4 regions of the Leclercia sp. CFBP8987 genome follow, and region 3 is predicted to be linked to each of the others. Evidence: predicted binding sites of a transcription regulator. Region 3 holds the regulator's gene; each other region holds the start of a gene.
What was found. Region 3 encodes CRP, which controls carbon source genes, mostly activating them, when cyclic AMP is high. Its sites were predicted from a motif close to ATGTGANNNNNNTCACAT; they were not measured.
Positions count from the first base shown of each region.

Region 1: a site for CRP is predicted at 4,552-4,569, ahead of udp (uridine phosphorylase). Genes of this name have one in related genera too.
Region 2: a site for CRP is predicted at 3,070-3,087, ahead of SOM40_RS16470 (YfcZ/YiiS family protein). Genes of this name have one in related genera too.
Region 4: a site for CRP is predicted at 3,616-3,633, ahead of bhsA (multiple stress resistance protein BhsA). Genes of this name have one in related genera too.

Region 1 is NZ_CM188255.1:4,640,376-4,646,132, forward strand. Features, by position in the region: gene ubiB (ubiquinone biosynthesis regulatory protein kinase UbiB) at 1-641, opposite strand, end outside; gene ubiJ (ubiquinone biosynthesis protein UbiJ) at 638-1,243, opposite strand; gene ubiE (bifunctional demethylmenaquinone methyltransferase/2-methoxy-6-polyprenyl-1,4-benzoquinol methylase UbiE) at 1,257-2,012, opposite strand; gene rmuC (DNA recombination protein RmuC) at 2,079-3,527, opposite strand; gene udp (uridine phosphorylase) at 3,667-4,428, opposite strand; gene SOM40_RS22390 (dienelactone hydrolase family protein) at 4,680-5,486, shown strand; gene SOM40_RS22395 (beta-glucoside-specific PTS transporter subunit IIABC) at 5,667-5,757, shown strand, end outside.
Region 2 is NZ_CM188255.1:3,411,462-3,417,218, reverse strand. Features, by position in the region: gene SOM40_RS16485 (formate/nitrite transporter family protein) at 1-367, opposite strand, end outside; gene mlaA (phospholipid-binding lipoprotein MlaA) at 683-1,435, shown strand; gene fadL (long-chain fatty acid transporter FadL) at 1,483-2,820, opposite strand; gene SOM40_RS16470 (YfcZ/YiiS family protein) at 3,192-3,476, shown strand; gene fadI (acetyl-CoA C-acyltransferase FadI) at 3,633-4,943, shown strand; gene fadJ (fatty acid oxidation complex subunit alpha FadJ) at 4,943-5,757, shown strand, end outside.
Region 3 is NZ_CM188255.1:4,440,396-4,446,152, forward strand. Features, by position in the region: gene SOM40_RS21445 (hydrolase) at 218-1,240, shown strand; gene SOM40_RS21450 (YheU family protein) at 1,237-1,455, shown strand; gene SOM40_RS21455 (phosphoribulokinase) at 1,486-2,355, shown strand; gene SOM40_RS21460 (OsmC family protein) at 2,398-2,802, opposite strand; gene crp (cAMP-activated global transcriptional regulator CRP) at 3,112-3,744, shown strand; gene SOM40_RS21470 (YccS/YhfK family putative transporter) at 3,802-5,757, shown strand, end outside.
Region 4 is NZ_CM188255.1:1,808,692-1,814,448, reverse strand. Features, by position in the region: gene mfd (transcription-repair coupling factor) at 1-2,108, shown strand, start outside; gene ldtC (L,D-transpeptidase LdtC) at 2,261-3,214, shown strand; gene bhsA (multiple stress resistance protein BhsA) at 3,290-3,547, opposite strand; gene SOM40_RS08585 (TetR/AcrR family transcriptional regulator) at 3,788-4,423, shown strand; gene SOM40_RS08580 (glycine zipper 2TM domain-containing protein) at 4,904-5,443, opposite strand; gene SOM40_RS08575 (NAD(P)/FAD-dependent oxidoreductase) at 5,641-5,757, opposite strand, start outside.

The sequences.
Region 1 (5,757 bases), 200 kb from region 3:
ATGGCGTTCGCCGATTCACGCAGCAGGTTCAGCTCATCAATCAGCGTTTTTTCATACTCACGCACCACTTCCATCGGACGCAGACGGCGTCCATCCGGCAGCAGACGTGGCACCCAGCGGGCCAGGCGGTAGATGAGTTTCATGTCGGCTCGGATGATCGGCAGAATATCCGGGCGGATCACCTTAATGACCACCTCTTTGCCGTTCTCTTTCAGCCGTGCGGTGTGAACCTGAGCAATGGAGGCCGAGGCCAGCGGCTGGATGTCAAAATCATCGAACCAGGTCTCAACCGGGAGATCGCCCATCGCTTTTTCAATCTGCTGCTTTGCCAGCTTACCGTCGAACGGAGCGACTTTATCCTGCAGCAGTGCCAGCTGATCGGCGATCGCGGGCGGGAACAGGTCACGTCGGGTGGAGAGCATCTGGCCGAACTTGATCCAGACCGGGCCCAGCTCCTGAAGCGCCAAACGCAGTCGCTCACCGAGCAGCTTGTCCTGATGGCGATTAGGCATCCAGAATAGCGTTCGCCGCCAGAGGCGCAGCGGCATAGTGAGGCGCATTCGGGGGATTAGCTCGTCGAGCCCATAGCTCAAAAAGGTGCGGATGATAAAGTAGAGGCGCCGAATTTCACCAGGCGTCATTTGCCCTCCAGTTTTTCAAGCCGTTTTGTCAGTGCATCAACCGCACGCTCAACCGCGGCGGTCTCTTCTGCGAACCATGCTGCTTCCAGTGGACCTGGTGCCATACGCCACTCCTCGGTAAGCACCTCCCCGGCGTAACGCTGCTGGCGCTGAAAACCCTTCTTCAGGAACGAGGCGCCGCCGCGCAGTACTTTACTGATCCCTTCAGCGGCAATATCGCCAGTCCAGGGAGCCAGCAATTCTGCCGGGTCGAACTCGGCCAGATCGGCCAGTGAGACAAAGTTTTGTACCACCTGGATATCGCCTTCGACCTCCAGCTCGCCGCTGCGGATCAGGGCCGTGAGTTGCTGGCGATCGCGCAGTTTGGGCAGCGTGCTCATATGGGTGATGACGGAGCAGTCGGCCTCGCCTTCCCACTCACCGAGCACGTCGAGCTGACGCTCGCTGAATACCAGCACCAGCGGGGTCGAAAACTCTTTTAATACCACCCGCAGCACTTTGCCGTTCAGACGCTGACGCGCCGTTTTCAGCGCAGGAGACCGGTACAGAAAGGTATTGAGTACGTTTTCCACACCGGCTGTGATCAAGGGTTTAAACGGCATTCGCCACCTCCACTCAGAACTTATAACCGCGATGCAGCGCGACAACGCCTGCCGTCATGTTGAAGTAATCAACATTGTCAAAGCCTGCATCCTGCATCATGGCTTTTAAGGTGTCCTGATTCGGGTGCATACGGATCGATTCGGCCAGGTAGCGATAGCTGTCAGCGTCGTTGGCAACCATCTCGCCAATGCGTGGCAGGATGTGGAATGAATAGGCGTCGTAAGCTTTGCTCAGCGGCTCAATAATCGGTTTGGAGAACTCCAGCACCAGCAGACGTCCACCCGGTTTCAGCACACGGTACATGGAACGCAGCGCTTTCTCTTTGTCGGTGACGTTACGCAGACCGAAAGAGATGGTGATGCAGTCAAAAGTGTTATCCGGGAAAGGCAGCGCTTCAGCGTTCGCCTGGACATATTCAACGTTGCCGACCACGCCAATATTGCGCAGTTTTTCACGCCCCATTTTCAGCATGGAGTCGTTGATATCAGCCAGCACAACGCGGCCCGTTTCGCCCACCAGACGCGAGAATTTCGCTGTCAGGTCGCCGGTGCCGCCAGCCAAATCCAGCACGGTTTGTCCACGACGTACGCCGCTACAATCAATAGTGAAGCGCTTCCACAAGCGATGAATGCCGAATGACATCAGGTCATTCATTACATCGTACTTCGCCGCCACGGAATGGAATACGTGGGCCACCATATCAGCTTTCTGCGCTTTAGCGACAGTCTGAAAGCCAAAGTGCGTTGTGTCTTGTGAATCTTCAACCATCTCAGAGCCTGCTTATCAGTCAAATGTTTGAGAAGTGTAACAGATTGGGCGCATTTGCCCTACGATTCAACCACCCCGGGAATAACGCTCCAGGGGGTCTGCCGACGCCTGGGCGCCTGCTAAGGTATTGTTTGTATTTTGAACGGGAACCTCACTGCGCAGCCGATATTCTTCATCTTGCGAGGTGGCCTGCTCGACCAATTCCGGATTAATCTCGCGTTTTACTTCCACGCCAAGGTCGCGGAACGATTCGGCCTGAGCCAGCAGGTTGCCGCGCCCGGAGGCCAGCTTTTTCATCGCCTGGCGGTAGTTATCCTGGGCGCGTTCCAGGCTCTGCCCGACCGAGGTCATATCATCGACGAACAGACGCATTTTGTCGTACAGGCGGCTGGCACGATCGGCAATCTGCTGGGCATTACGGCTCTGATGCTCGTAGCGCCACAAATTCGCAATGGTGCGTAGCGCCACCAGTAGCGTGGTAGGGCTGACCAGCATAATGTTGTTTTTCAGCGCCTCGGAGATCAGCTCCGGCTGGCGATCCAGCGCCAGTAAGAAGGCCGGCTCAACCGGGATAAACATTAGCACATAGTCAAGCGAACGCAGGCCCGGCAGCTGCTGATAATCTTTACGCCCCAGCAGACGAATATGGTTACGCACCGAGGCGATATGCTCCTGCAACGCCGCCTCGCGGGTGTAGTCGTCTTCGGCATTGAAGTAGCGCTCATAGGCCACGAGGGTCATTTTGGCGTCGATGACCACGTCCTTCTCCTGCGGCAGACGGACAATGACGTCGGGCTGCATTCGCGCGCGGTTTTCGGTTTCAATGCTGACCTGGGTTTGATATTCGTGACCCTCGCGCAGGCCAGAGGCCTCCAGCACGCGGGTCAGAACCACTTCGCCCCAGTTGCCCTGGGTTTTATTGTCGCCTTTCAGCGCTTTAGTGAGGTTGATGGCCTCCTGCGCCATCTGGGCATTCAGCTGCTGGAGGTTACGGATTTCATGGGCCAGCGTATGGCGTTCCCGCGCCTCCTGACCAAAGCTGTCCTGCACCTGGCGGCGAAAGCCGTCCAGCTGTTCACGCAGGGGCGACAGCAGGCCGCTCAGGCTCTGGCGGTTTTGTTCATCGACCCGGCGGTTGCTCTGCTCAAAGATGCGGTTGGCGAGGTTTTCGAACTGCTCACTCAGGCGCTGTTCGCTGTTCATCATCTGGCGGATTTTGTCTTCCGCATGCAGTTGGGTGGATTCCAGCCGGGTGGTCACTTCGCGCAGGTCGGCTTCCAGCGAGGTGTTGATATCCCGCAGATTGCGCAGCTCGTTGTTGAGCAGCTCGCATTCGTCACGCCAGTGCCTGCTCTGGGCGATGTTCTGTCTTAATGCACTGAGATCGGCCACCATCTCTTCACGTTCGGCAAGCTGATCGGCTTTTTGCTGCGCATGCTGATAGCTGGCGAACAACCAGCCCACACCTACGCTGACCAGCGCAATAACGACATAAAAAAGGATGGAAATATCCACGACGCCCCCTGCATCAAGGTATGACCCGCACAAAATAGAATTGTGCTGTATAAACGTCCAGTTTGAAAAGGGTTTTCTGCGAGGCGCTACGCAAAGAAAAAGGCCGAACAGGTCGGCCTTTGGCATAGAAAAGGGGAAATTACAGCAGGCGGCGGGCCGCTTCTACCACGATTTTCACCGCGTGGCTTTCGGTCTGCTTCATGGTCTCGGCGTTCGGGATCTCTTGCTGGGTACGGTTAACGATCACACCCGCAACCATACCGGCACGCAGACCCTGGCTTGCGCACATGGTCAGCAGCGTGGCGGATTCCATTTCATAGTTCATCACGCCCATAGACTGCCACTCTTCCATCGAGCCTTTGAAACGGTTCACTACGCGACCAGAGAAGGTGTCGTAGCGCTCCTGGCCCGGGTAGAAGGTATCAGAGGAGGCGGTCACGCCAACGTGAGTCGTCGCGCCAACGGATTTCGCGGCTTCCACCAGCGCGGTGGTGCATTCGAAATCGGCTACTGCCGGGAACTCCATTGGGGCAAAGTGCAGGCTCGCACCGTCCAGACGAACGGACGCGGTGGTGACCAGTACGTCGCCAACGTTGATATGCGGCTGGATCGCACCGGTAGTCCCGATACGCAGGAAAGTACGGATGCCCAGCTGCGCCAGCTCTTCAACGGCAATCGAGGTAGACGGGCCACCGATACCGGTAGAGCACACGATCACCGCTTTGCCATCCAGCTCTGCCCGCCAGGTCGTGAATTCGCGATGGGCTGCCAGCTTAACCGGCTTATCCATCAGCGCGGCGATCTTTTCCACACGCTCAGGGTCGCCAGGGACGATAGCGAGCGTAGCCCCTTGTAAATCGTTTTTAGTGAGGCCGAGATGAAAAACATCAGACTTAGACATAGAAAACTCCTCTGTGGGTCAGTTTGTCAGCAGAAGCAAAGCGGTACTTTACCGAAGGAACCGGCTTTTTTTCGTGACGGGCATCACCATGAATAAAATTGATTGCAGTTAATTACCATGAAATAGTGATTAACATCACATTAACGAGTTATATCGTTATCTGTTGCACAAAAGATAGCCTGTTTCGGGCACTGTGGATTGTTAACCTGCGGACTATATTTACTTTTGCGCTAATTGGTACGGAGAATGCCATGACTGGAAAATCTGGATTTGCACCTGCTGCTGACCTGCAAGCCTCAACCGTTGTCACTACCCCCGACGAAGCCATTACTGCCGGGGAGACCTCCATTCCGACCCAGGGCGATAACATGCCCGCCTGGCATGCCCGGCCCAAAAATGCGCAAGGGGCATTGCCGATCGTCATTGTGATTCAGGAAATTTTCGGCGTGCATGAGCACATTCGCGATATCTGCCGCCGTCTGGCGCTGGAAGGCTATCTGGCCGTGGCACCTGAGCTCTACTTCCGTCAGGGCGATCCGAACGATTACAACGATATTCCTACTCTGTTCAGCAATCTGGTGAGTAAAGTGCCGGACGCGCAGGTGCTGGCAGATCTCGACCACGTCGCCAACTGGGCGGCGCGTAATGGCGGCGATCCCCACCGTCTGCTGGCGACCGGCTTCTGCTGGGGCGGGCGTATCAGCTGGCTGTATGCCGCGCACAACCCGCAGCTGAAAGCCGCCGTGGCATGGTATGGCAAGCTGGTGGGTGAAAAGACGCTGAATTCACCGAAGCATCCGGTCGATATTGCGACCGATTTGAGTGCGCCGGTCCTGGGGCTGTATGGCGCCGAGGATACCGGGATCCCGCTGGATACGGTAGAGACCATGCGCCATGCCCTACGCGCGGCAAACGCAACGGCAGAGATTGTGGTTTACCCGGGAGCCGGGCACGCCTTCAATGCCGATTATCGCCCGAGCTATCACGCGGAATCAGCCAAAGATGGCTGGCAGCGGATGCTGACGTGGTTCCAGCAGTACGGCGCTAAAAAAGGTTAAGCGGCTCACATTTCGCTACGCAAAGTGACATGACTGTTTGACTTTTAAACACAATCTGGACGATATAAAACCCACAGGCGTGTAACTACGATCCGTAGGCAAGACCTGAACCCCCTCTCCGTTTTCGAGCGGAGAGGGGGTTCAGGTCTTTTTTTTTGCTCTGGAGACAGGGGCCAGAACATGAACCACTTGCAAACAGCGCTGGAGATCATCGCCCTGGTCGGCGGTGCTGAGAATATCGAACATATCGAACACTGCTCCACCCGCTTGC
Region 2 (5,757 bases), 1.0 Mb from region 3:
CGGTGACGGTATTCTCGGTAAACAGCTGCTGGCGCGCCATAATCACGATAATAAAGCCAAAGGTATAGCCGAGGTTTTCCAGTACCATCCCGCCGGGAATACCTTCAAACTGAACGTGAAAAATCCCTTTGGCCAGAAAAGAGGCGCTCATTGATAACCCGGCAGCGATGGCCGACCACAGCAGAGCCATGGCATCGCGTTCCAGCTCTTTTTCACCGTCCTGGCGAATATGTTCGTGGATGGCCATGGCGCGCGAGGGGAGGTGGTCCTCATCGACCTCAATCTTCTTTCCCCGGCGGTTCTCCTCGCTTTCAACTTCCAGCTCTTCAGTATGATTGTCTAATTTCTCTTCTTTGAGTTCGTCCATTGTGGTGCTCCTGATGTGACTGATACCCATAAGCGTAGCGGTTTTTATCTCATCGCCCGTGGGTATGCTCTTAAATTCCTGTTATGGCAATAAACGCGATACATCCCCGGCTAAGGCCGTATAAAATTGCCAGCCTAACGAAAACGTAAAGCCAGGCTATTCTGAGATCATAAAGAAGGTGCTTTATTGCCCCGATTTGTGGTCGTAGACATCAGTAAGCGTGCTGATACAATCACTTGCACATTTACAGACGGAGCGCGAAAGCGCCAGTACGGATGGCTTTTGGTGATAGCCATACTTAACAGGGAGAAAGATATGAAACTTCGGCTGTCGGTGGTTGCGCTGGGCACCACGTTGCTGATGGGCTGCGCCAGTTCTGGCGAGCAACAGGGGCGCTCCGATCCTTTGGAAGGATTCAACCGCTCCATGTATAACTTCAACTACAACGTGCTGGATCCCTATGTGGTGCGTCCGGTTGCGGTGGCATGGCGTGACTATGTTCCACAACCTGCCCGTAACGGGCTGAGCAACTTCACCAGCAACCTTGAAGAGCCTGCGGTGATGGCGAACTACTTCCTGCAGGGCAATCCCTATCAGGGGATGGTCCATTTCACCCGCTTCTTCCTGAATACCCTGTTAGGGATGGGTGGCTTTATTGATGTTGCCGGAATGGCGAATCCGAAGCTGCAACGCGAGCAGCCCCACCGTTTCGGTAGTACCCTGGGTCATTACAATGTAGGTTACGGCCCGTATGTCCATTTACCGTTCTACGGCAGCTTCACCCTGCGTGAAGACGGTGGTGATGCGGTGGATACCCTCTATCCGGTGCTGTCATGGCTGACCTGGCCGCTATCGGTAGGTAAATGGACGCTGGAAGGGGTGGAGACGCGCGCCCAGCTGCTGGATTCCGACGGCCTGCTGCGTCAGTCCTCCGATCCGTACCTCATGGTGCGTGAAGCTTACTTCCAGAACCATGACTTTATTGCTAACGGCGGCAAGCTGAAACCGGAAGATAACCCGAACGCAAAAGCGATCGAGAATGAACTCTCCGAGATTGATGCGGAATAAAAAAGAAAAGGTGAGCACGAGGCTCACCTTTTTTTATCGCTACGTAATTAGAACGCGTAGTTGAAGTTGGTCCCGAACAGCCACGCCTTACCTTCGGAAGTGAAGTTATACGCCGCCGCGCCTTCGCCCTCGGTGAAGCTCACTTTCTGACCATGCATGTAAGATGCGCCAACGTCGATAGAGGCATCATCGTTAAAGGCGTAGGACATACCGGCGCTCAGCCACAGACGGTCCTGATCCGGAATAGAGATAGAACGCTTGTTGGCCGGAACCGGGCTGTCATCAAAGGCGATACCGGTGCGGAAGGTCCAGTTCTTGTCGTAGTAGTAGGTGGTACCCAGCGCAATACGGTACGCGTCCTTAAAGCTTTCTTCTTTATAGAACAGGGTTTGATCGTTGCTGCCGGTGGCCTTCAGCTCCTGGAACTGGCTCCAGCTGGTGTAGGTCAGGCTGTAGTGGACAGCCCACTGTGGCGCCACGAGGTTATACCCGGAGACTTCCCACATTTCTGGCAGATGCAGCGACAGAGAACCACTCTCGGTGCGACCACCGGTGCCTGACGGCAGACCCATACTGCCCAGGATGCTGTTCAGAGCCGGGTTGATGGAGCTCTTATAATCGCCCTCGAAGTCGATTTTCACTTCTGAACGGTAGGTCAGACCCCAGCGGTTATTTTTATCCAGCTCGTACAGGATACCGGCGTTCCAGCCGAAGCCCCATTCGTCGCCTTTCAGGTAGGCAATCTGATCGTCAGGTTCGTTAATACCATTCAGGTAGGATGGCGGTACACGGCCGGTCAGCTGACGTGACAGCAATGGACCCAGCGAACCGGCATAACGCTCAATTTTGGCTCTCGCGTAAACGGCATCAAAGCCCACGCCAAAGCTCCAGTTGCTGTCGAGACGATAAGCCCCGCTCAGGTTCAGGTTGAGGGTTTCCAGATCGGTTTTACCGCCGTAGATACCTGCCCCGTAGCTATCGTTAAATTCGGTTGCCAGACCGTAGTTGGAGGTAACAGACGCACCCCAACCAAACTGATCATTGATTGGCATAACAAAGTGCACGTTAGGCACCCATGCAGTAGGGGCGATGTTGTCCTGGTTTGCACTTTGTCCTGTTAAGGCGGAGTTACCCGTGACATTCACATCAGGATCGATATAGACGGCACCGATAGAGAAAGTCGGGCGATCGAACATGGTGATCAGCGCCGGGTTACGGCTCGCGTTCCCTGCGTCATCAGCGATGGCACCTTCCCCGGAATAGGCGCGGCCCAGCCCTGAGGAGGAGAACTCGTTAAGCTGAAAGCCCGCTGACCAGGCGGAGGTGGAGACGATTGCCACTGCGATTGCGAGCGCAGTTTTTTTGAACAGGGTTTTCTGGCTCATGACCATAACCTCATTGAGTTATTTTTATTCAATATTTGTTACACACCGTAACAGGAGCGCGAAGTGTAGGGTCTGTGGTAACACTTAGAAATCAGACCAGTGGCGAGAGTATAGGTCTGACCAGATGGAATGTTGCAAGTGTGTTTATTAATATTTACTGATATGTTTTTCGAAACGGGATCTGGTTGGCAAAATTGTGACCAGTTCGCTTACTCCGAACGGGTGATTTTTGTTTTAGATCATTTTTACGTGTGATATTGCTCACTTACCGGCGTTTACGCCATTAACGACTGGAGCCCCTCCCGGGCGGGGCGTAAAATATCAGCATTGTGTCTATTTCGCGCCGTGCGCGACTACAGAGGAAATCTACTATGAGTAAATGCAGTGCTGATGAAACCCCGGTTTGCTGCTGTATGGATGTGGGTACCATCGTGGATAACACGGATTGCACCGCCTCTTACAGCCGTGTCTTCGCCAGCCGTGCTGAAGCCGAAGAGACGCTGGCAGCCCTGACCGCGAAAGCACGCGGCGTGGAGTCTGAACCGTGCGACATCTCTTCCACCTTCACCGAAGTGGACGGCGGGGTGCGCCTGGACATCGACTTCGTGTTCAGCTGCGAAGCTGAGTCCCTGATTTTCCAGCTCGGTCTGCGTTAATTTCCCTTCAACGCCTCCATTCATGGGGGCGTTTCATTTGAGCTCTGTGGCTTCGCTCGCAATTTTTCTTCTCCCCGATTGGCTAATGTAAAAATTTGGTTAAGACTGTTATCAGGTCAGACCACTTTGCGTATTTGTTATTCACAGGGGAGCGTTATGAGTCAGGCATTACCGCTAATCACCCGTCAGGGGGATCGCATTGCCATTGTCAGTGGATTACGCACGCCATTTGCCCGTCAGGCGACGGCTTTTCATGGCATACCTGCAGTCGATCTGGGAAAAATGGTCGTAGGGGAGTTACTGGCTCGCAGCGAAATACCGCCCGAGGTGATTGAACAGCTGGTCTTTGGCCAGGTGGTGCAGATGCCGGAAGCGCCCAATATCGCCCGTGAAATCGTGCTGGGCACCGGGATGAATGTCCATACCGATGCCTACAGCGTCAGCCGTGCCTGCGCCACCAGCTTTCAGGCGGTGGCGAACGTCGCGGAAAGCCTGATAACAGGCACCATTCGCGCCGGGATCGCCGGCGGGGCCGACTCCTCATCCGTATTACCCATAGGCGTCAGCAAAAAACTGGCCCGCGTGCTGGTGGACGTCAACAAAGCCCGCACCATCGGGCAGCGCTTATCGCTTTTCTCGCGCCTGCGCTTGCGCGATCTGCTCCCTGTGCCGCCTGCCGTCGCCGAGTACTCCACCGGCCTGCGGATGGGCGACACCGCCGAACAGATGGCGAAGACCTACGGCATCACTCGCGAACAGCAGGATGCGCTGGCGCACCGCTCACATCAGCGCGCCGCTCAGGCCTGGGCCGAAGGCAAGCTGGCGGGAGAGGTGATGACGGCCTACACCCCGCCATACCGCGAGCCGCTCAGTGAAGACAACAATATCCGCGGCACCTCAACGCTGGCGGATTACGCAAAACTGCGCCCGGCATTTGACCGCAAGCACGGCACCGTGACCGCCGCCAACAGTACGCCGTTAACCGACGGTGCGGCGGCGGTGATCCTGATGACCGAATCCCGCGCTAAAGAGCTGGGCCTGACTCCGCTCGGTTACCTGCGCAGCTATGCCTTTACCGCCATTGATGTCTGGCAGGACATGCTCCTGGGGCCAGCCTGGTCCACGCCGTTGGCGCTGGAGCGTGCCGGGCTGACGATGGCCGACCTGACGCTTATCGACATGCATGAAGCCTTTGCCGCCCAGACCCTGGCCAACCTGCAGCTGCTGGCCAGCGAACGCTTTGCCCGGGATGTGTTAGGCCGGGCCCACGCGACGGGCGAGGTCGATGAAAGCAAATTTAACGTGCTGGGCGGCTCCATTGCCTACGGTCACCCCTTTGCGGCGACCGGCGCGAGGATGATCACCCAGACGCTGCATGAGTTACGCCGTCGCGGCGGTGGGTTTGGCCTGGTAACCGCCTGCGCGGCGGGTGGTCTGGGTGCCGCAATGGTTCTGGAGGCGGAATAATGGAGATGACAACGGCGTTTACCCTGCATGTACGACTGGACAACGTGGCGGTAGTCACCATCGATGCGCCAGGCGAAAAGATGAATACCCTGAAAGCCGAATTTGGCGGTCAGGTGCGCGCCATCCTCAAGCAGGTGCGTGAAAACAAAACGCTTCGCGGGCTGGTATTTATCTCGGCCAAGCCGGACAACTTTATTGCCGGGGCCGATATCAACATGATTGCCCGCGCGAGCAGCGCCCAGGAAGCGGAAGATCTGGCCCGTCAGGGGCAGCAGATCATGGCTGAAATTCATGCCCTGCCGATCCCGGTGATTGCGGCGATCCACGGCGCCTGCCTCGGCGGCGGTCTGGAGCTGGCGCTGGCCTGTCACGGGCGGATCTGTACCGACGACGGCAAAACGGTGCTGGGCCTGCCGGAAGTGCAGCTCGGCTTGCTGCCCGGCTCGGGCGGCACCCAACGTCTGCCGCGGCTGGTGGGCGTCAGCACGGCGCTGGAGATGATCCTCACCGGCAAACAGCTGCGTCCGCGTCAGGCCCTGAAGGTCGGGCTGGTGGATGAGGTGGTTCCGCCGTCGATTTTGCTTGAATCCGCGGTTGCGCTGGCTCTGAAAGACAAACCGGCCGGGCGTCGCTTACCGGTGCGCGAGCGCGTGCTGGCAGGTCCGCTGGGCCGCACGCTGCTGTTCAGAATGGTGGCGAACAAAACCGAACAAAAAACCCAGGGGAATTACCCGGCGGCAAAACGCATTCTCGAGGTTATCCATACCGGTCTGACCCAGGGCAGCAGCAGCGGCTATGCCGCAGAAGCTAAAGC
Region 3 (5,757 bases):
CTGATTCAGCTCATCTTTAGATTTGCTTAACGTTGAGTTAAGTGTGCCCCCTGGCGATAAAGTCATCAATTAAGCGTAGAGAGGAATCATTAGCATGAGAGTAATAATCAAGGTAAATATTTGTGATCGGGATCAGTTCATGTTTCGGAAAACTAGGCTAAACGGGGTACAATTCGGAAGGTATCGTAAATAACAGACAATAATTAGCATCACCTTTATGACCCAAATCATCCCCTCAGACTTCAACATTGCAGCCGACGAAAGCGCGGAATTTGTCCCCATGCGGGGCGTGTCGAACCGACACCTGCAGACCATGCTGCCGCGTCTCATCCGCCGTAAAGTGCTTTTTACCCCCGTCTGGCAGCGCCTTGACCTGCCGGATGATGACTTCGTTGATTTAGCCTGGAGCGAAGATCCGCAGCAGGCCCGGCACAAACCCCGACTGGTGGTCTTCCATGGTCTGGAGGGCAGCCTGCACAGCCCCTATGCGCACGGCCTGATTCAGGCGGCAAAAGCGCGCGGCTGGCTGGGCGTGGTGATGCACTTCAGAGGGTGCAGCGGCGAACCCAATCGCCAGAAACGCATCTATCACTCCGGTGAAACTGAAGATGGCACCTGGTTCCTGCGCTGGCTGGCAGAGACTCACGGCCCGGCCCCTACGGCGGCAGTGGGCTATTCGCTGGGTGGAAACATGCTCGCCTGCCTGCTGGCAAAAGAGGGCGATACCATCCCGCTGGATGCCGCCGCCATCGTCTCTGCCCCGTTCATGCTGGAGCACTGCAGCTATCATATGGATAAGGGCTTCTCGCGAATCTATCAGCGTTATCTGCTTAACTTGCTCAAAGCCAATGCGGCACGCAAACTTAAAGCTTACCCGGATACGCTCCCGGTCAGTCTGCGACAGCTGAAGAAAGTGCGCCGCCTGCGCGAATTTGACGATCTGATCACCGCCAAAATTCACGGTTTTGCCGATGCGATTGACTACTATCGCCAGTGCAGCGCCATGCCGGTGCTGAGCAACATCACCAAACCGGTACTGATTATTCATGCTAAAGACGATCCCTTTATGGATCATCACTCGATACCCGCGCAGGAATTTTTGCCCGCTAACGTACAGTATCAGCTGACCGAACACGGCGGACACGTGGGCTTTGTCGGTGGCACGCTGCGCCGCCCGCAGATGTGGCTGGAAACGCGTATCCCGGACTGGCTGACCACATACCTGGAACCGATAAGATGATTATTCCCTGGCAAGATCTGGCTCCCGAAACGCTGGATAATCTGATTGAAAGCTTTGTGTTACGCGAAGGCACCGATTATGGTGAACAGGAGCTTTCGCTTGAGCAGAAGGTCGCCGACGTCAGGCGCCAGCTGCAAAGCGGTGAGGTGCTGGTGGTATGGTCTGAGCTGCACGAAACCGTCAACATCATGCCTCGCAATCAATTTCGCGGTTAACCGCGACCTCTTTCCATTCAGGGAGTTGCTATGTCCGCCAGACATCCGGTTATTGCCGTTACAGGGTCGAGTGGTGCGGGTACCACTACCACCAGCCTCGCCTTTCGTAAGATCTTCTCGCAGCTGCATCTGCGTGCTGCGGAAGTAGAAGGCGACAGCTTTCACCGCTTCACCCGCCCTGAGATGGACATGGCCATCCGCAAGGCCCGCGATCTCGGCAAACACATCAGCTACTTTGGCCCGGATGCCAACGACTTCGGCCTGCTGGAGCAAACCTTCGCCGAATACGGGCGAAGCGGCACCGGCCAGGCACGCAAATACCTGCACACCTATGACGAAGCGGTCCCCTGGAACCAGGTGCCGGGCACCTTCACCCCCTGGCAGCCGCTGCCGGAACCGACCGACGTGCTGTTTTATGAAGGCCTGCATGGCGGAGTGGTGACGCCGCATCACGACGTGGCGCGCCATGTCGACCTGCTGGTGGGCGTGGTACCGATCGTCAATCTGGAGTGGATCCAGAAGCTGACGCGGGATACCAGCGAACGCGGTCACTCCCGCGAGGCGGTGATGGACTCGGTGGTGCGCTCGATGGAGGATTACATTAACTTCCTGACGCCACAGTTTTCCCGCACCCATATTAACTTCCAGCGCGTCCCGACCGTGGACACTTCTAACCCCTTTGCCGCAAAAGGCATCCCGTCCCTTGACGAGAGCTTCGTGGTGATCCACTTCCGCAATCTGGACAATATTGACTACCCCTGGCTGCTGGCGATGCTGCAGGGTTCATTTATTTCGCACATCAATACGCTGGTGGTGCCGGGCGGGAAGATGGGGCTGGCGATGGAGTTGATCATGATGCCGCTGGTGCAGCGGTTGATGGAAGGCAAGAAGATCGACTGAGGTTTTGTTGCCCGGTAAGCGCAGCGCCACCGGGCAAGGCGCTTAGGCCTCGATCACTTCATACGAATGCGTAATGTTGACCGCTTTCTCCAGCATCAGCGCCACGGAGCAGTACTTCTCCGCAGAGAGATCCACCGCGCGGGATACCGCCGCATCTTTCAGCGCTTTGCCGGTGACCACGAAGTGCAGGTTGATATGGGTGAACAGGCGCGGCGCCTCTTCACGGCGCTCTGAGGTCAGCTTCACTTCACAGTCGGTCACATCGTGACGCCCTTTTTGCAGGATCGACACCACGTCGATGGCGCTGCATCCGCCTGCCGCCATCAGGACTACTTCCATCGGGCTTGGCGCTTTATCACCGGAGTTGCCATCCATCAAAATCTGGTGCCCGGAAGCGGACTCACCAAGGAACGTTAACCCTTCTACCCATTTCACACGTGCTTGCATTTGTATTAACTCCAGGAGTGCATTTTTGCTGACAGATTACGCGTCAGTAACAATTCTGACAACGGAAGTCGACCTGCATCAAGCTGAAGCGAGACACCAGGAGACACGCGGCAAAAGCTATGCTAAAACAGTCGGGATGCTACAGTAATACATTGACGTTGCACATGTATGCAGAGGACATCACACATTCCAGGCTGCTAATTATTGTGCCAGCCAGACCCCAGGCAGGGGAAAGAATTCGATTGCAACCCCAGAGTACAGGTACATAGCCAGACTCTGGAGACAGCTTATAACAGAGGATAACAGCGCATGGTGCTTGGCAAACCGCAAACAGACCCGACTCTCGAATGGTTCTTGTCTCATTGCCATATTCATAAGTACCCATCGAAGAGCACGCTGATTCACCAGGGTGAAAAAGCGGAAACGTTGTATTACATCGTCAAAGGCTCAGTGGCAGTGCTGATCAAAGATGAAGAAGGCAAAGAGATGATCCTCTCTTACCTGAATCAGGGAGATTTCATCGGCGAGCTGGGCCTGTTTGAAGAAGGTCAGGAGCGTAGCGCCTGGGTGCGTGCGAAGACCGCGTGTGAAGTGGCTGAGATCTCCTATAAGAAGTTCCGCCAGCTGATCCAGGTTAACCCGGATATCCTGATGCGCCTCTCCTCGCAGATGGCTCGCCGTCTGCAGGTCACGTCCGAGAAAGTGGGTAACCTCGCCTTCCTCGACGTAACGGGCCGTATCGCTCAGACCCTGCTGAACCTGGCGAAACAGCCAGACGCCATGACCCACCCGGACGGTATGCAAATTAAAATTACCCGTCAGGAAATTGGTCAGATCGTCGGATGTTCGCGTGAGACAGTCGGTCGTATTCTGAAAATGCTGGAAGATCAAAACCTGATTTCCGCCCACGGTAAAACCATCGTGGTTTACGGAACACGTTAATTCCGCTCAAACGGCGTGGCATCGCAGGATGCCACGCCGTTTTTGTCTCTAGCATCCATGTGGCGCAGGCTCATTTATCACCCGGAAGTTAACTACGCACTGCGGCAAACCCTGGTGTTGTGTCTCCCCGTGGCTGTGGGTTTGATTTTCGGTCATCTGCAACAGGGACTCCTCTTTTCTCTGGTTCCAGCCTGCTGCAACATCGCTGGCCTGGACACACCGCATAAACGCTTTTTTAAACGTCTGACTATTGGCGGCTGCCTGTTTGCCGGATGTAGCCTGGCCGTCCAGCTGTTGCTGGCGCGGGATATTCCACTGCCGCTCATTCTGACGGTACTGGCAATGACCTTAGGCGTCACGGCAGAAATCAGCGCTCTCCATGCGCGACTCCTGCCCGCCTCGCTGATTGCGGCCATCTTTACCCTGAGTCTTGCCGGGAACATGCCGGTCTGGGAACCGCTGCTCCTCTATACGCTGGGCACCCTCTGGTACGGGCTGTTTAACTGGTTCTGGTTCTGGATGTGGCGCGAACAGCCGCTGCGCGAGTCGCTGAGCATGCTCTATCAACAGCTGGCGGATTACTGCGAAGCGAAATATACCCTGCTGACCCAGCACACTGACCCTGAGAAATCGTTGCCACCGCTGCTGGCCCGCCAGCAGAAGGTAGTGGATCTGATCAGCCTCTGTTACCAGCAGCTGCATATGCTGGCGGCCAACAGAAATCACGAATACAAACGCCTGCTGCGCACCTTCCAGGTGGGGCTGGATCTGCAGGAGCATATCTCCGTCAGTCTGCACCACCCGAAGGAGGTGCAAAAGCTGGTGGAGCGCAGTCACGCCGAAGCGGTGATCCGCTGGAACGCACAGACCGTGGCGGCCCGCCTGCGGGTGCTGGCTGATGACATCCTCTATCATCGCTACCCCACTCGCTTTAGCATGGACAAACCGCTCGGCGCGCTGGAAAAAATCGCCCGTCAGCACCCGGATAACCCGGTGGGACAGTTCTGCGCCTGGCACTTCAGCCGTATCGCCCGGGTGCTGCGCACCCAGCGTCCGCTCTACCCGCGCGACCTGATGGCCGACAAGCAGAAACGCCTGCCGCTGATCCCCGCCCTGAAAAGCTATCTGTCGCTGAAGTCTGCCGCCCTCCGTAATGCGGCGCGTATCAGCGTGATGCTGAGTATCGCCAGCCTGATGGGCATAGCGCTGCACCTGCCGAAACCTTACTGGATCTTAATGACCGTCCTGCTGGTAACGCAAAACGGCTACAGCGCGACGCGGGTGCGTATTTTCCACCGGGCGGCCGGCACCATGGTGGGGCTGATCATCGCCGGTGTCACCCTGCACTTCCACGTTCCGGAAGGCTATACCCTCGCCGGGATGCTGGTGATCACTCTGGTAAGTTACCTGTTTATTCGTAAGAACTACGGCTGGGCGACGGTGGGCTTTACGGTCACGGCGGTATATACCCTGCAACTGCTGACCCTGAACGGTGAGCAATTTATTATCGCCCGGCTGGCCGATACCCTGATTGGCTGTCTGATTGCCTTCGGCGGCATGGTCTGGCTGTGGCCGCAGTGGCAGAGCGGGCTGCTGCGGCAGAATGCCCACGACGCGCTGGAGGCCGATCAGGAGGCCATCCGCCTGATCCTCAGCGACGATCCGCAGCCGACGCCGCTGGCCTGGCAGCGCATGAAGGTCAACCAGGCGCACAACGCCCTGTTCAACTCGCTCAACCAGGCGATGCAGGAGCCGGGCTTCAATTCGGCGTATCTGGCGGATATGAAACTGTGGGTAACGCACAGCCAGTTTATCGTCGAGCATATCAACGCGATGACGACCCTGGCGCGGGAGCATACGATGCTGACGCCAGACCTGGCGCAGCGTTATCTGCAGTCGTGTGAAATTGCGCTTCAGCGCTGTCAGCAGCGTCTGGAGTATGATTCGCCGGGTGAAAGCGGCGATGAGAATATCCTGGAAGCTCCCGAAACCCTGACCTACGGGCCTATGAGC
Region 4 (5,757 bases), 2.2 Mb from region 3:
GCGATCTGCTGGGGGAGCGCGTGGCGCGCCGTCGTCAGGACAGCCGCCGCACCATCAACCCGGATACGCTGATCCGCAACCTGGCAGAGCTGCACCCCGGCCAGCCGATTGTCCATCTCGAGCATGGCGTGGGCCGTTACGCAGGGATGACCACCCTGGAAGCGGGCGGCATCAAGGGCGAATACCTGATGCTGATGTACGCCAACGACGCCAAACTCTACGTGCCGGTGTCGTCTCTGCACCTGATCAGCCGCTACGCGGGCGGTGCGGAAGAGAATGCGCCCCTGCATAAACTCGGCGGCGACGCCTGGTCGCGGGCGCGGCAGAAAGCGGCGGAAAAAGTACGTGACGTGGCGGCGGAGCTGCTGGACATCTACGCTCAGCGCGCGGCGAAGACCGGCTATGCCTTTAAACACGATAAAGAGCAGTACCAGCTGTTCTGCGACAGCTTCCCGTTTGAAACCACGCCGGATCAGGCTCAGGCGATCAATGCCGTGCTCAGCGACATGTGTCAGCCCCTGGCGATGGACCGACTGGTGTGCGGCGACGTGGGCTTCGGCAAAACCGAAGTGGCGATGCGCGCCACCTTCCTCGCGGTCGAGAACCACAAACAGGTGGCGGTGCTGGTGCCCACTACCCTGCTGGCGCAGCAGCACTACGATAACTTCCGCGACCGCTTTGCCAACTGGCCGGTGCGCATTGAGATGCTGTCCCGTTTCCGCAGCGCCAAAGAACAGGCGCAGATCCTCGAGGAGGCCAGCGAGGGTAAGATCGACATTCTGATCGGCACCCACAAGCTGCTGCAGAGCGACGTGAAGTGGAAAGATCTGGGCCTGTTGATTGTCGACGAAGAGCACCGCTTTGGCGTGCGTCATAAGGAGCGGATTAAAGCGATGCGCGCCGATGTCGATATCCTGACCCTCACCGCCACGCCGATCCCGCGTACGCTAAACATGGCGATGAGCGGCATGCGCGATCTGTCGATTATCGCTACTCCACCGGCCCGTCGTCTGGCGGTGAAAACCTTCGTGCGCGAATACGATAACCTGGTGGTGCGCGAGGCGATCCTGCGTGAAGTCCTGCGCGGCGGCCAGGTCTATTATCTCTACAACGACGTGGAGAATATTCAGAAAGCGGCCGACCGGCTGGCGGAGCTGGTGCCGGAAGCACGCATCGCCATCGGCCACGGGCAGATGCGCGAGCGCGAGCTGGAACGGGTGATGAACGATTTCCACCACCAGCGCTTTAACGTGCTGGTCTGCACCACGATCATCGAAACCGGGATCGATATTCCTACCGCCAATACCATCATTATTGAGCGGGCGGATCACTTCGGCCTGGCCCAGCTTCACCAGCTTCGCGGTCGCGTCGGGCGTTCACACCATCAGGCCTATGCCTGGCTGATGACCCCGCATCCGAAAGCGATGACCACCGATGCGCAAAAACGTCTTGAAGCCATCGCCTCGCTGGAAGATCTGGGTGCCGGCTTTGCGCTGGCGACCCACGACCTTGAGATCCGCGGTGCGGGCGAGCTGCTCGGGGAAGATCAGAGCGGCTCGATGGAGACCATCGGTTTCCAGCTGTATATGGAGCTGCTGGAAAACGCCGTCGATGCCCTGAAGGCAGGGCGCGAGCCGTCGCTGGAAGATCTCACCAACCAGCAAACGGAGGTGGAACTGCGGATGCCTGCCCTGCTGCCGGATGACTTTATCCCGGATGTGAATACGCGTCTGTCATTCTATAAACGCATTGCCAGCGCTAAAGATGAAGCCAGCCTCGACGAGATTAAGGTGGAGCTGATTGACCGCTTTGGTTTACTGCCGGATCCGGCGCGCAACCTGCTGGATATTGCCCGCTTACGCCAGCAGGCGCAGAAGCTGGGGATCCGCAAGCTGGAAGGGAATGACAAAGGCGGCATGATTGAGTTTGCTGAGAAGAACCATGTTGATCCGATGTGGCTGATCGGCCTGCTGCAGAAACAGCCTCAGCATTATCGCCTGGACGGCCCGACGCGTCTGAAATTCACCCAGGACCTGGCGGAACGGAAAATCCGTATGGACTGGGTGCGTAATTTTATGCGACAGCTGGAAGAGAACGCCGTCGCCTGACCCCTCCCGGGCGATCCTGCGATCGCCCGGCCTTATTTCCCGCGCAATTTACAACTCTTTGCAATCCACCTGGATTTCCCGACACGACTATTCGCCATAATTATCGATTAACTTTCAGATAACAATAATCTTTATTGCTATGGATTCTGGTGATGATGACGACTTCGCGTTTTACCCGTTGGATATCGATGGTTGCGCTGCTCTCGGCCCTGGCGCTTGCTCTGCCTGTGCAGGCCAATACCTGGCCCCTGCCCCCGGCGGGCAGCCGGTTGGTGGGCGAAAACCGCTTTCATGTGGTGGAAAATGACGGCGGCTCGCTGGAAGCGATTGCCAAAAAATATAACGTCGGCTTTCTGGCGCTGCTGCAGGCTAACCCCGGCGTGGATCCCTATGTACCCCGCGCGGGCAGCGTGCTGACCATTCCGCTGCAGACCCTGCTTCCCGATGCGCCGCGGGAAGGACTTGTGATTAACCTTGCCGAGCTGCGTCTCTACTATTACCCGCCGGGTAAAAATGAGGTCACGGTTTACCCCATCGGCATTGGCCAACTGGGGGGCGATACGCTGACGCCAACCATGGTGACCACGGTGTCGGATAAACGCGCTAACCCCACCTGGACCCCGACCGCCAATATCCGTGCCCGCTATAAAGCCCAGGGCATTGACCTGCCTGCGGTAGTGCCTGCCGGGCCGGAAAACCCGATGGGGCATCATGCGATCCGCCTTGCGGCCTACGGTGGCGTTTATCTCCTGCACGGCACCAACGCCGATTTTGGCATTGGCATGCGCGTCAGCTCCGGCTGTATTCGCCTGCGTGACAATGACATCGAGACGCTGTTCCGCGTTATTCAGCCCGGCACCAAAGTGAATATCATGAATACGCCGATCAAGGTGTCGGAAGAGCCCGGCGGCGTGCGGCTGGTGGAGGTACATCAACCCCTGTCGAAACAGTTGAATGACGATCCGCAGACCTTGCCGATTGTGTTGAATGGTGCCCAGCAGGGCTTTAAAGCCAGCGCAGACGAAACGGTGATGGAGCGTGCGATGGAAGCCCGCTCGGGAATGCCGGTGGATGTTACTCGCCATTCGGAGGTTCAGGCTCTGTAAGCCTTAGAGATAAAAAAAAGCTCTGCAATCGCAGAGCTTTTTTTCGCAGTGGCATTAATGAGGGTTAAGCCATGCTTATTTGTAGATCACCGCAGTACCGTGCAGGGTGTTCGGGCCGGTAACAGAGGTGATACGGTAAGATTTAGCACCCATCTCTTCCGCTTTTTGCGCTAACTGGCTTTCCAGAGAGCCAAGGTTAGTCCCACCATTCGCGGAAATCGTACCCACTTTTTGTTGATCGGCAGGGGTAGACTGAACCTGTACAGCGGCGAAGCTGGCAAACGAGAGTGAGCTTAGTACGGCAGCGGCGATCAGTGTTTTTACATTTTTCATGATAAGAACCTTATGCAAGTGACAGGATGTCGTAAGCATTAACTTAACGATCGATAACTAAATGATAAATGTGATCTGCATCACGGTCAAATTCTTTTTATAACGATCGTTAAAATAAATTTAAAACCTTTAAAATTCATATTGATATAATGAAATTAATTTTATGAATTCAGCGCTGGCTGCAAAGAGGGATTATTTTTATAATGGTCGTTCAACAAACCAACAGAGGTACAACGGCTCATGACAACCGATGATACGCGTTGCGCAAAGAAAAGCCGTGGCCGACCAAAAGTGTTCGACAGGGAAGCGGCGCTGGATAAGGCCATGACGCTGTTCTGGCAGCATGGGTATGAAGCCACATCGCTGGCCGACCTGGTCGCAGCGACCGGGGCTAAAGCGCCTACGCTGTATGCAGAATTTACTAATAAAGAGGGGCTGTTCCGCGCGGTGCTGGATCGCTATATCAGCCGTTTCGCCGCCCGCCATGAAGCGCAGCTGTTCTGCGAAGAGAAGCGTGTCGAAGATGCGCTGGAAGACTACTTCACCGCGGTGGCGACCTGCTTTACCAGCAAAGAGACGCCCGCAGGCTGCTTTATGATTAACACGTCAGCCACGCTGGCGGCGTCATCAGAAGAGATTGCCCACACGGTTAAATCGCGCCATGCGATGCAGGAGGAGACGCTGTGCCGGTTCCTCGAACAGCGCCAGCAGCGCGGTGAGATCCCCGTACACTGCGATCCGCAAAAACTGGCCCAGTACCTGAGCTGCATTTTGCAGGGAATGTCGATCAGCGCCCGGGAAGGTGCCAGCCTGGAAAAACTGCAGACCATCACGCAGATCACCCTGCGCCTGTGGCCTGAACTCCTGAAAGCTTGATCCGCAGGGCGGTTTTCCGCCCTGCTCCCGCCCCACTTTCAGACAAATCTGCTTAAAGATAGGTAAAATCTATCACCGCATCTTTGCCGCTTGCTATCCTTAACGGGTGATTATTGATGTGCTAATGGTTAGGCGCATAGGTCATAACGGAGCTGTTCTGGCTATTCACATTCAGAAGGAGAATAAAAATGATTTTGCTATTACCATTTTTCAAGGTGTTAATGGTGATCACATTGTTATTCGGTCTCTGGGTCTTATGTGGTGGGTCAGTTTTATTTGCTTTCTTGTCTGTCCTGATAACAGGATTTTTATTACTGAGACAATATAACGAGTTTGACCTTTAACCCCTGTAGCCCAGTCACTACCCCGGAAAGACCTTATTCCTGCCGTGAGTCGCGCGGCTGCTAAGGTCTTTTTTATGCGCAAAAAAAGCTCCCCAGCCTGAGCGAATGGGGAGCTAAACGCAGAGAACAGATTTTTTTATGCTTTGTTATTCAGTACCAGCTGACCATCACTGTTAAGGGGGATTTGCGTGCCGGGATCTTTATCCATACGGATCTTGCCCTGCTGATCGCCAATTTTGTACGTCACATCGTAGCCGAGCATTTTTTCTGACTTGTCATACACCGTTTTACAACGCTGCTGCGTCGAGGTGTAAGTATCACGCTCCTGCAGTGCGCCCTGCGCCTGATTGCCGGCATAACCACCGCCCAGCGCGCCCACCACCGTGGCGACATCTTTGCCGCGTCCGCCACCAAACTGATGACCAATCACGCCGCCCGCTACCGCACCCAGTACGGAACCCGCGATGCGGTTTTCATCCTGCACCGGACGACGGTGCGTCACGGTCACGTTCCGGCACTCCTGACGGGGTGTTTTAACCGTCTCTTTAATCGGTGTTGCCGAAACGACCTGCGCATACTGTGGGCCACGTTCAAAGACATTGAGACTGGCAACTGCCGCCACGCCTAACGCGGCAGCCACGCCAATCCCTATACCTGCCACCATGGATTTATTCATGGGACAACCTCCTTTTTATTGCTATTAGTAACAATTCTGCAACCAAAGCAGGTCGTTAGCAAATCAGATAAGGGAGTAAAAATGTGGGAAGAAGCGGGAAAACAGCCTGATTAGGAGAACTCTTAGGCTTCTGAGGGGGAATTAGCAGTGTGATATGCTGAAAAAGCCCCTCCGGCGACCGCGGAGGGGCTTGGTTCTTAGTGCAGTTTCAGACGCGGTCGGATCACGCGGTTGATGCTGCCAACCAGCATCATCAGCCCGGTTTTGAAGTAACCGTGCAGCGCAACCTGGTGCATACGGTACAGCGAGATATA